Linked DNA regions of Variovorax paradoxus. The protein of the gene in region 3 interacts with the protein of the main gene of each other region in a pairwise test. Links are inferred from orthologs where the notes say so. Each region holds a gene or a part of one and is shown on either strand. Other genes may lie near its edges.

Region 1 (3,163 bases), 120 kb from region 3 along the record:
GCTGGCACGGAAGGATCGGGCCGGCCCGTGTAGTAGGCCGAGATGAGGCGCGGGATGTTGACGAGCAGGTCCAGCGGTGCGGGCTGGCCCGCGAGAGGGTTGGTCTTTTGGCTCATGTCGAGTGTTGCCGTTCGAGTTGAATCAAGTCGGCAACATCATGCCGCAGGATGCGCCTGCGAACGAAACAAGCGGAAAGCGCCTCAGGAGGCCAGGGCCTCCATCAGCTCCGTCTCGATGGCCAGTTGCGTCTTCTGTCCCTGCAGCTCGGGGCCGCTGATGAGGAACGTGTCTTCCACGCGCTCGCCGAGCGTGGTGACCTTGGCGAGTTGCAGATTGAGGTGATGCCGTGCAAGCACCCGCGCCACCGAATACAGCAGCCCCGCGCGGTCGCTGGCAGAGATGTTGAGCAGCCAGCGCTGCGCCTTGTCGTCGGGCAGCAGGCTGATGCGCGGCTTGATGGGGAAGCTGCGCACCCGGCGCGACACCCTGCCCACGCTGGGCGAGGGCAGGGGACCGGCCTCGGTGAGCGTTTGGGCAAGGCCCAGCTCGACCATGCTGATGAGGTCGCGGTAATGGTCGGGCAGGAAAGTAGTTACAACCTGGAAGGTATCGAGGCCGTAGCCGTTGCTGGTGGTGTGTACTTTCGCGTCAAGAATGCTGAACGACGACTGGTCGAAATAGCCGCAGATGCGCGCGAACAGGTCAGGCTGGTCGGGCGTGTACACCACCACCTGCAGCCCTTCGCCCACTGGCGAAAGGCGCGCGCGCACGATGGGCGGCGCCTTGGGATCGACCGGCACGTTGGGCGGCGGCACGAAGCGCGAAAGCTGCTTGGCATGCCAGGCGATTTCGCTGGCCTCGTGGCGCATGAAGTAGCCGACGTCGAGCGTGTCCCACAGCGCCTTGTGCGCTTCGAAGCGCTGTGCATGCAACGCAAGCTGCACCAGCGCCTCGCGCTTGCGCGACTCCACTTCTGCGTCCGGGTCGGGCATGCGGCCGCCCAGCGCGCGCAGGGTGTAGCGGTAAAGGTCTTCGAGCAGTTTGCCCTTCCATGCATTCCACACGCGCGGCGACGTGCCGCGAATATCGGCAATGGTGAGCAGATAAAGGGCTGTGAGATAGCGCTCGTTGCCCACGCGCTTGGCAAAGGCGCCGATCACTTCCGGGTCGCTCAGGTCCTGCTTTTGCGCGACCTGGCTCATCACCAGGTGTTCGGCCACCAGGAATTCGATGAGCTTGGCGTCTTCGCGCGCAATGCCGTGCTGCTTGCAGAAGCGCTGCACGTCGCGCGCGCCGAGCGTGGAATGGTCGCCGCCGCGGCCCTTGGCAATGTCGTGGAACAGCGCGGCCACGTAAAGAATCCACGGCTTGTCCCAGCCGGCCGCAAGCTGCGAGCAGAACGGGTATTCGTGCGCGTGCTCGGCAATGAAGAAGCGCCGCACGTTGCGCAGCACCATCAAGATGTGCTGGTCCACCGTGTACACGTGGAACAGGTCGTGCTGCATCTGCCCCACGATGCTGCGGAACACCCGCAGGTAGCGCCCCAGCACCGAGGTCTGGTTCATCAGCCTGAACGCATGCGTGATGCCGTACGGCTGCAGCAGGATGCGCATGAACGTCTCGTGATTGGCCGGGTCGTTCCGGAACTTGCTGTCCATGACATGCCGCGCGTTGTAGAGCGCGCGCAGCGTGCGCGCCGACAGGCCCTTCACGCCGATGGTCTTCTGGTAGAGCAGGAAGGTCTCGAGAATGGCGCGCGGTTCGCGCTCGTACAGGTCCTCGCTTGCAATCTCGATCAGGCCGGCGCGTTCGTAGAAGCGCTCGTTGATCGACGTGTGCTGTTCGTCGCTGGGCTGCAGCCGCTCCGAAATGTTGAGCAGCAAAATCTGGTTGAGCTGAGTGACCGCCTTGGCCGCCCAGTAGTAGCGCCGCATCAGCGCTTCGCTCGACTTGCGCTGCGATTCACTCTCGTAGCCAAAGCTCGCGGCCACGGCGGTTTGCAGGTCGAACACCAGCCGGTCTTCGCGGCGGTTGGCAATCACGTGCAGCCGCGCGCGAATCAGCGAGAGCAGCGCCTCGTTGCGCTTGATCTGCTGCGCCTCGAACGGCGTTGCAAGCCCGTTCTTTGCCAGGTCGTCCCAGCGGCTGCCGTAGCCGGCGGCCTTGGTCATCCAGAGAATGGTTTGCAGATCGCGCAGGCCGCCCGGCGATTCCTTGCAGTTGGGTTCGAGCGCGTACGGCGTGTTGTCGAACTTCTGGTGGCGGTGCCGCATTTCTTGCGACTTGGCCACGAAGAAGGCCTGCGGATCGATGGCGCGGGTGAAGCGGCGGCGAAAGCCGACAAAGAGCTTCTTGTTGCCCGCGATCAGCCGTGCCTCGAGCAGCGAGGTCTGCACGGTGACGTCTTTTTCTGCCTCGGCCAGGCATTCCTCGACCGTGCGCACGCTTGAGCCGATCTCCAGCCCCGCGTCCCAGCAATGCCCGATGAAGGCCTCGATGCGCGCCGGATCGATGCCGCTCGCGTGGCCTTCGGGTGGCAGCAGCAACAGCACGTCGACGTCGGAATACGGAAACAGCTCGCCGCGGCCAAAGCCGCCCACGGCCGCCAGCGCAAGCGAATCGCCAAAGTCGGCCTCGCGCCAAAGCGCGCACAAGGTCTGGTCGGCCAGCGCCGACAGCTGCCTCAGCACCGTATGCACGCTGCGCGTGGGTGCGCGCGCGAAACGCAAGGTTTCGAAGAGCGCGAGTTTCTTTGCGCGATAGGCTTCGCGCAGCGTTGCCACGTCGATCTTGGCTGGTTCGATCACGGCTTTGTCCGGGGCCGTGCGCCGCTCGCGCGGCTCACGTTTTCGTGGAAGTGACGAAGGAGGGCAGGGGCGGGCTGCCTTCGGACAGCGTGAGCACCTCGTAGCCCGTTTCGGTGACCAGCACCGTGTGCTCCCATTGCGCCGAGAGCGAATGGTCGCGCGTGACGATGGTCCAGCCGTCGTATTGGCCGCCCTTGAAGTCTTCCTTCACGTCGCGCTTGCCGGCATTGATCATCGGTTCGATGGTGAAGATCATGCCGGGCTTGAGTTCTTCGAGCGTGCCGGGGCGGCCGTAGTGCAGCACCTGCGGTTCTTCGTGGAATCGCTGGCCCACGCCGTGGCCGCAGAACTCGCGC
Region 2 (2,929 bases), 880 kb from region 3 along the record:
CCGCCGGAAGAAGACGCGCTGATCCCGACCGTGTGCCACAGCCTCGACCAGGCGCTGGAATACCTCGACAAGGACCGTGCGTTCCTGACCAAGGGCGGCGTGTTCACCGATGCCTACATCGACGCGTACATCGAACTGAAGATGCAGGAAGTCACGCGCTTCCGCATGGCGACCCATCCGGTCGAGTTCGACATGTACTACTCGCTCTAAATCGGCGGGCGCAAGCCCCTCTGACGGGTAAGTAAGACAGAAAGGACGGCTACGGCCGTCCTTTTTGCTTGGCACGGAACATCTTGTCACCGATGGAGTCGAATTGCAGGAAAATGCGCCTTTGTCGCGCCATCCACCGATTCACATGAAGACTGCTTCTCTCATTTTTCTGGCTGGTTCATTGTTGGCCGTCGCCGTGCCTGCCTCGTCGCAGGAGCGCGTGTGGCGCTGCGGCAATGAATACACCAACAACTCGACCATTGCGCAGCAAAAAGGCTGCAAGGTCATGGAAGGCGGCAACGTCACCGTCGTGCAGGGATCCGGCATGCCGGCTCCGGCCGCCAGGTCCTCGGGCGGCGGCGGTGGCTCGTCCGCCGCGCGTGCGCCGGCCGGCAGCCCGCGCGTGGAAGGCGTCGACCAGCGCGCCCGCGACGGCGAAGCCCGTTCGGTGCTCGAGTCCGAGCTCAAGAAAGCCGAAGCTCGCCAGGCCGAGCTTCAAAAGGAATACAACAACGGCGAGCCCGAGAAGCAGGGCAGTGAAGGCCGCAACTACCAGAAGTACCTCGATCGCGTGGCTGAAATGAAGGCCGAACTCGCGCGCAACGAGAGCGACATCGCAGGCATTCGCCGCGAACTCGGCCGCCTGCCAGCCAAGCAGCAGTAAACAGCAGGACATTCAATGGCATTTGGGAAGAAGGCGGCCGGCGCCAATCCGCGCTTTCAGTCCTTCGACCTGCTCTCCACGCTCATCGCAGTGGTCAGCACCAACGGTTCGGTGCTGTTTGCCAATGCGGCCCTCGAAGACGCGCTGGGCACGTCGCGCCGCACGCTCGAAGGCTCTCAGTTCGGGGCCTGCTTTCATGAGCCGCATGTGCTGCGCACCGCCATCGACGGCGCCCGCAGCAACGACTTTGCCACGCTGCGCTACGAAGCCTTCTTGCGCCGCGTCAATCATGAGTTGATGCCGGTGCAGGTCACGCTCGCGCAGGGCGACAAGTCGGGCGAACTCGTCATCGAGATGTCGCCGCTCGAGCAGCAGGTGCGCCAGGACCGCGAAGAGCGCCTGCTCGACCAGGCGCAGGCCAACAAGGAACTCATCCGCAACCTCGCGCATGAAATCAAGAACCCGCTGGGCGGCATTCGCGGCGCGGCGCAGCTGCTGCAGATGGAGGTCGAGTCGCGCGACCTCATCGAATACACGCAAGTCATCATCCATGAAGCCGACCGGCTGCAAACGCTCGTCGACCGCCTGCTGGCGCCGCACCGTCGCCCGCACGTGGTGGGCGACGTCAACATCCACGAGGTGTGCGAGCGCGTGCGCTCGGTCATTCTTGCGGAGTTTCCGCGCGACCTGCACATCGAGCGCGACTTCGACGTCTCGATTCCCGAGTTTCGCGGCGACCGCGAACAACTCATCCAGGCCACGCTCAACATCGTGCACAACGCGGCGCAGGCCCTTGCCGAGCGCCGCGCAGCGGGAGACGCGCAGATCACTTTCAAGACGCGCATCGCCCGACAGGTCATATTCAACAAGCAGTGGTATCGATTGGCACTGGAATTGCATGTCATCGACAACGGACCGGGTGTGCCGGACACGATCAAGGACCGCATCTTCTATCCGCTCGTATCGGGAAGAGAAGGCGGGACAGGGCTTGGATTGACGCTCGCACAAACTTTTGTGCAACAGCATCACGGCGTGATCGAGTGCGACAGCGTCCCGGGCCGAACCGATTTCAAGATACTGATTCCGCTGCCCTAGCAGCCACGGCAACAAGGAGATGCATGAAGCCGATCTGGATAGTTGATGACGACCAATCGATCCGCTTCGTGCTGGAGAAGGCCTTGTTGCGCGAAGACCTGCCCACGCGCAGCTTCACCAACACGCGCGAGGTGCTGGCCGCCCTCGAACTCGCCGCCGACGACGAACAGCAGGGCCCCCAGGTCCTAGTGAGCGACATCCGCATGCCCGGCGGCTCCGGGCTCGACCTGCTCGACAAGATCAAGGCCAAGCACCCCGGCCTGCCCGTCATCATCATGACGGCATTCTCCGACCTCGACAGCGCCGTTTCGGCCTTCCAGGGCGGCGCCTTCGAATACCTGCCCAAGCCCTTCGACCTGCCGCGCGCCGTCGAGCTGATCCGCCGTGCCGTCGACGAAAGCCAGCGCGAGGAAGTGGCCGAAGAGCGCATGGTCGCCGCGCCCGAAATGCTGGGCCAGGCGCCCGCCATGCAGGACGTGTTCCGCGCCATTGGCCGGCTTTCGCAGAGCAACGTCACGGTGCTCATCACCGGCGAATCGGGTTCGGGCAAGGAACTGGTGGCGCGTGCGCTGCACAAGCATTCGCCGCGCGCCAACGGCCCCTTCGTGGCGATCAACACCGCGGCCATTCCCAAGGACCTGCTCGAGAGCGAACTCTTCGGCCACGAGCGCGGCGCTTTCACCGGCGCGCAAACCATGCGGCGCGGCCGCTTCGAACAGGCCGAGGGCGGCACGCTCTTTCTCGACGAAATCGGCGACATGCCCTTCGACCTGCAGACGCGCCTGCTGCGCGTTCTGAGCGACGGCCATTTCTACCGCGTGGGCGGCCACAACTCCGTGAAGGCCAATGTGCGCGTGATTGCGGCCACGCACCAGGACCTGGAGCAGCGCGTCAAGCTGGGGGGCTTCCGCGAAGACTTGTTCCACCGCCTCAATGTGATTCGCCTGCGCCTGCCCGCGC
Region 3 (3,709 bases):
ATGGTTTCACCTTCCCCTGAAGTTTCGGAATCGAATTCCTCATCCTCTCCCGCAGACTCGTCGACCAGCGCTCCTCTTTCGATAGTGCCAGGCCTGTGGAGGCGAATGGCATGCTGGCTCTACGAAGGCATGCTGCTGTTCGCCGTGGCCATGATGTCGGCCTGGCTGTTCAGCGCTCTGAGCCAGATGCGCAACGCCATGGACGACACGCGCCGCCCGCTGCTGCTGGCCTATCTCTTCGTGGTGTTCGGCGTGTACTTCGTCTGGTTCTGGTCCAAGGGCCAGACACTGGGCATGAAAACCTGGAACATTCGGATCGTGGACAAGCAAGGCCGCCCCGTCACCCAGCCGCGGGCCTTCTTGCGCTACGTGCTGAGTTGGGTCTGGCTGCTGCCGCCGCTGGCATTGCATCCGTTGCTGGGCGTGCCGGTTGTCGAAACGCTGGTCCTGCTGTTCGGCTGGATTGCCGTGTGGGCCGTGCTGGCTCGCTTTCACCCCGAGCGCCAGTTCTGGCATGACGCCTGGGCCGGCACACGGCTCATAACCTCCAAGCCGATGAGCCGCCGATGAGTGCCCTGCCCAAGCTTCCCGACCCCGCCGTCAATCCGCAAAAGGCGCGCAAGGGTTTCGAGCGCGTGTGGCACGCCACGCTGATTTCGCTGCACGGCCTTCGCGCGGGCTGGAGAGAGCCGGCCTTCCGCCAGGAAGCCATCATGGCGATCGTGATGATCCCGGCCGCCTTCTGGCTCGGCCGCAGCTGGCTCGAAGTCGCCCTGCTCGCCGGGAGTGCCATTCTGGTCATGATCGTCGAGCTGCTCAACACGGCGGTCGAAGCCGCGATCGACCGCATCGGCCCCGAATGGCACGACCTTTCCAAGCGCGCCAAGGACATGGGAAGCGCCGCCGTTCTGCTGTCTCTCATGTTGTGCGGAGGCATCTGGCTGGCGGCGTTGTGGCAGCGCTTCGCGTCATGAAAGCACCCCCCGCACGAGGCATGATGGCGGGATGAATCCTGAATTTTCGATCTGTGTGTATTGCGGCTCGCGCCCTGGCGAGCGCCCTGAGTTCTCCAAGGCGGCCGAAGCGGTCGGCCAGTGGATTGGCCAGCACCGCGGCCAACTCATCTACGGCGGCGGGCGCACCGGCCTGATGGGCACCGTGGCCGAGGCCACTCGCAATGCCGGCGGCCGCGTGGTCGGCATCATTCCAAAGGCGCTGGTCGACCGGGAGCTGGCCAACACGCTTTGCGACGAGCTCCACGTGGTCGACACCATGCATGAACGCAAGGCCATGATGGGCGAGCGCGCCGACGCCTTCATCGCTCTTCCGGGCGGCATCGGCACCTTTGAGGAACTGTTCGAGATCTGGACCTGGCGCCAGCTCGGCTATCACGACAAGCCGACCGGCATCCTGAACACGGCCGGCTACTACGACGGCCTGCTGGGCTTCCTGGCCCACAGCGTGCGCGAGGGCTTCATGGGCGAGTGGCAGATGGAGCTCATCCGTACGGGCACCAACCCCACCGAACTGCTCACCGCACTGCGCGCCCAGGTGCCGCTGCATCCCCGCGGCGATCGCCTGGCTGAAAACCTCTAGCCTCGGGCCAAGCCGGCGGTGCGCCGTTCAAACGGCATTTTCGTTCTCTTCGCCGGTGCGGATACGCACGATACGCTCTACTTCGGTGACGAAGATCTTCCCGTCGCCGATCTTGCCCGTGCGGGCCGAGTTGACGATGGCCTCGATGCAGCGTTCCACGTCGCCCTCGTTGACGACCACTTCGACTTTCATCTTCGGCAGGAAGTCGACTACGTATTCCGCACCACGATAGAGCTCCGTGTGCCCCTTCTGGCGGCCGAAGCCCTTGACTTCGGTCACCGTGAGGCCGGTTACCCCCACTTCGGCCAGCGCTTCGCGCACGTCCTCGAGCTTGAAGGGTTTGACGATGGCGGTGATCTGCTTCATGGTTTTTGCGCTCCGGCGGTTTCGTTGAATTTGCTGGTGATAGGGTAACGCCAATCTTTGCCGAAGCTGCGATGGGTGACCCGGATGCCCACTGGCGCCTGGCGCCGTTTGTATTCATTGATCTTGATGAGCCGCGCAACTCGCTCGACCACCGCGCGTTCGTAGCCCGCCGCAATGATCTCGTCGATGCCCTCATCGTCCTGCATGTAGCGTGCCAGGATGCCGTCGAGGATGTCGTACGGCGGCAGGCTGTCCTGATCGGTCTGGTCGGGCCGCAGTTCGGCGCTGGGCGGCCGCGTGATGATCCGTTCGGGAATCGGCGAGGCGCCGGTGCCGTACGGGTCATGGGCATTGCGCCAGCGGGCCAGCGCAAACACGGTGGTCTTCAGCAGGTCCTTGATGACCGCGAACCCGCCCGCCATGTCGCCGTACAGCGTGCAGTAGCCCGTGGCCATTTCGCTCTTGTTGCCGGTGGTGAGAACAATCGAGCCGAACTTGTTCGACAGCGCCATCAGGAGCGTGCCGCGGATGCGGGCCTGGATGTTCTCTTCGGCGGTGTCTTCGGGCAGGCCCTCGAACTCCTCGGCCAGCGCGCCCGTGAACGATTCGAAGGTGTGCTTGATTGAAATTTCGTCATAGCGCACGCCCAGGCGGCTGGCCATCTCGCGCGCGTCGATCCAGCTGATGTCTGCCGTGTAGGGCGAAGGCATCATGACCGCGCGTACCTTGTCCTTGCCGAGCGCATCGACTGCAATGGCAAGCACCAGTGCCGAATCGATGCCGCCAGAGAGCCCCAGGACGGCCCCCGGAAAGCCGTTTTTGCCGATGTAGTCCCGCACGCCCAGTACCAGTGCATCCCACAGCTGGGCTTCGGCATCGCGCGGCGGCGCGATTGCTTGCGGCTCGGCCACGAAGCCGATGCCTGCGCCGCCTTGCGCGGGCCGCTCCAGTTGCATGAAAACCAGGCGCTCCTTGAAGCTCTCGGCCTGCGCAGCCAGGGCGCCGTCGGCCTGCAGCGCGAACGAGGCTCCGTCGAAAACCACTTCGTCCTGGCCGCCGACCAGGTGCGCGTAGACGAGCGGCAGCCCAACCGCGCGGGCTCGGTCGGCCATTCGCGCCACGCGCTCGCCTTCCTTGCCGACGTGGTACGGCGACGCATTGATGACCGCCAAAACTTCGGCGCCGGCCGCGCGGGCCAGCTCGGCCGGCTCGTCGAACCAGGCGTCCTCGCAGATGAGCAGGCCCACCGAGACGCCTCCGGCCTCGAACACGCAGGTGCCCTGGCCCGGCGTGAAATAGCGGCGTTCGTCGAACACCTGGTAGTTGGGCAGCTCGCGCTTGGCGTAGGTTTCAAGAATGCGCCCTTCCCTGATCACGCTGGCGGCGTTGTAGCGCATCTGCACCGCCACCGAGCGGCTGCGGAGGCTCCCGCCCGTCGGATGCCCCACCACCACGACCATGTCTTTGAGACCGGCGAGCGCAGCGGCAATGCCTTTCACGGCATCATCGCAAGCTTCGGTAAAAGCGGGCCGCAGGAAAAGATCCTCTGCCGCATAACCAGCGATCGAGAGTTCGGGCGTCAGCAGAAGACGCGCACCCTCTGCGTAGGCTTGCTGCGCGGCATCCACAATTTTTTTCGCGTTGCCGGCGAGGTCGCCCACCACAAAATTGAGTTGCGCGACGGCGAGCTTGAGCGTCATACGGAAGGAAGAAAAAGGCTTGAACGATTATGTCATTCGGGTGATGG

The links.
Region 1: the proteins of GOQ09_RS12410 (region 3) and GOQ09_RS12955 interact in binary tests that used the Escherichia coli proteins (3 or more experiments, as listed by UniProt). The link is inferred for Variovorax paradoxus from one-to-one orthologs.
Region 2: the proteins of GOQ09_RS12410 (region 3) and glnL interact in binary tests that used the Escherichia coli proteins (3 or more experiments, as listed by UniProt). The link is inferred for Variovorax paradoxus from one-to-one orthologs.

What each region holds. Positions count from the first base shown.
Region 1 is NZ_CP046622.1:2,796,215-2,799,377, forward strand. It holds GOQ09_RS12955 ([protein-PII] uridylyltransferase), read right to left. Parts: upstream 2,808-3,163; coding sequence 201-2,807; downstream 1-200. Other genes in the region: pgm (phosphoglucomutase (alpha-D-glucose-1,6-bisphosphate-dependent)), read right to left, coding at 1-116; map (type I methionyl aminopeptidase), read right to left, coding at 2,842-3,163.
Region 2 is NZ_CP046622.1:1,788,540-1,791,468, forward strand. It holds glnL (nitrogen regulation protein NR(II)), read left to right. Parts: upstream 1-889; coding sequence 890-1,969; downstream 1,970-2,929. Other genes in the region: glnA (type I glutamate--ammonia ligase), read left to right, coding at 1-210; GOQ09_RS08335 (hypothetical protein), read left to right, coding at 356-874; ntrC (nitrogen regulation protein NR(I)), read left to right, coding at 1,993-2,929.
Region 3 is NZ_CP046622.1:2,672,701-2,676,409, reverse strand. Bases 294-3,292 are described here. They hold GOQ09_RS12410 (P-II family nitrogen regulator), read right to left. Parts: upstream 1,963-3,292; coding sequence 1,624-1,962; downstream 294-1,623. Other genes in these bases: GOQ09_RS12405 (NAD+ synthase), read right to left, coding at 1,959-3,292; GOQ09_RS12415 (TIGR00730 family Rossman fold protein), read left to right, coding at 1,006-1,596; GOQ09_RS12420 (diacylglycerol kinase), read left to right, coding at 567-974; GOQ09_RS12425 (RDD family protein), read left to right, coding at 294-570. In the rest of the region: more of GOQ09_RS12425, read left to right, coding at 106-293; more of GOQ09_RS12405, read right to left, coding at 3,293-3,662; GOQ09_RS12400 (GNAT family N-acetyltransferase), read left to right, coding at 3,682-3,709. UniProt on the Escherichia coli protein: P-II indirectly controls the transcription of the glutamine synthetase gene (glnA). P-II prevents NR-II-catalyzed conversion of NR-I to NR-I-phosphate, the transcriptional activator of GlnA. When P-II is uridylylated to P-II-UMP, these events are reversed.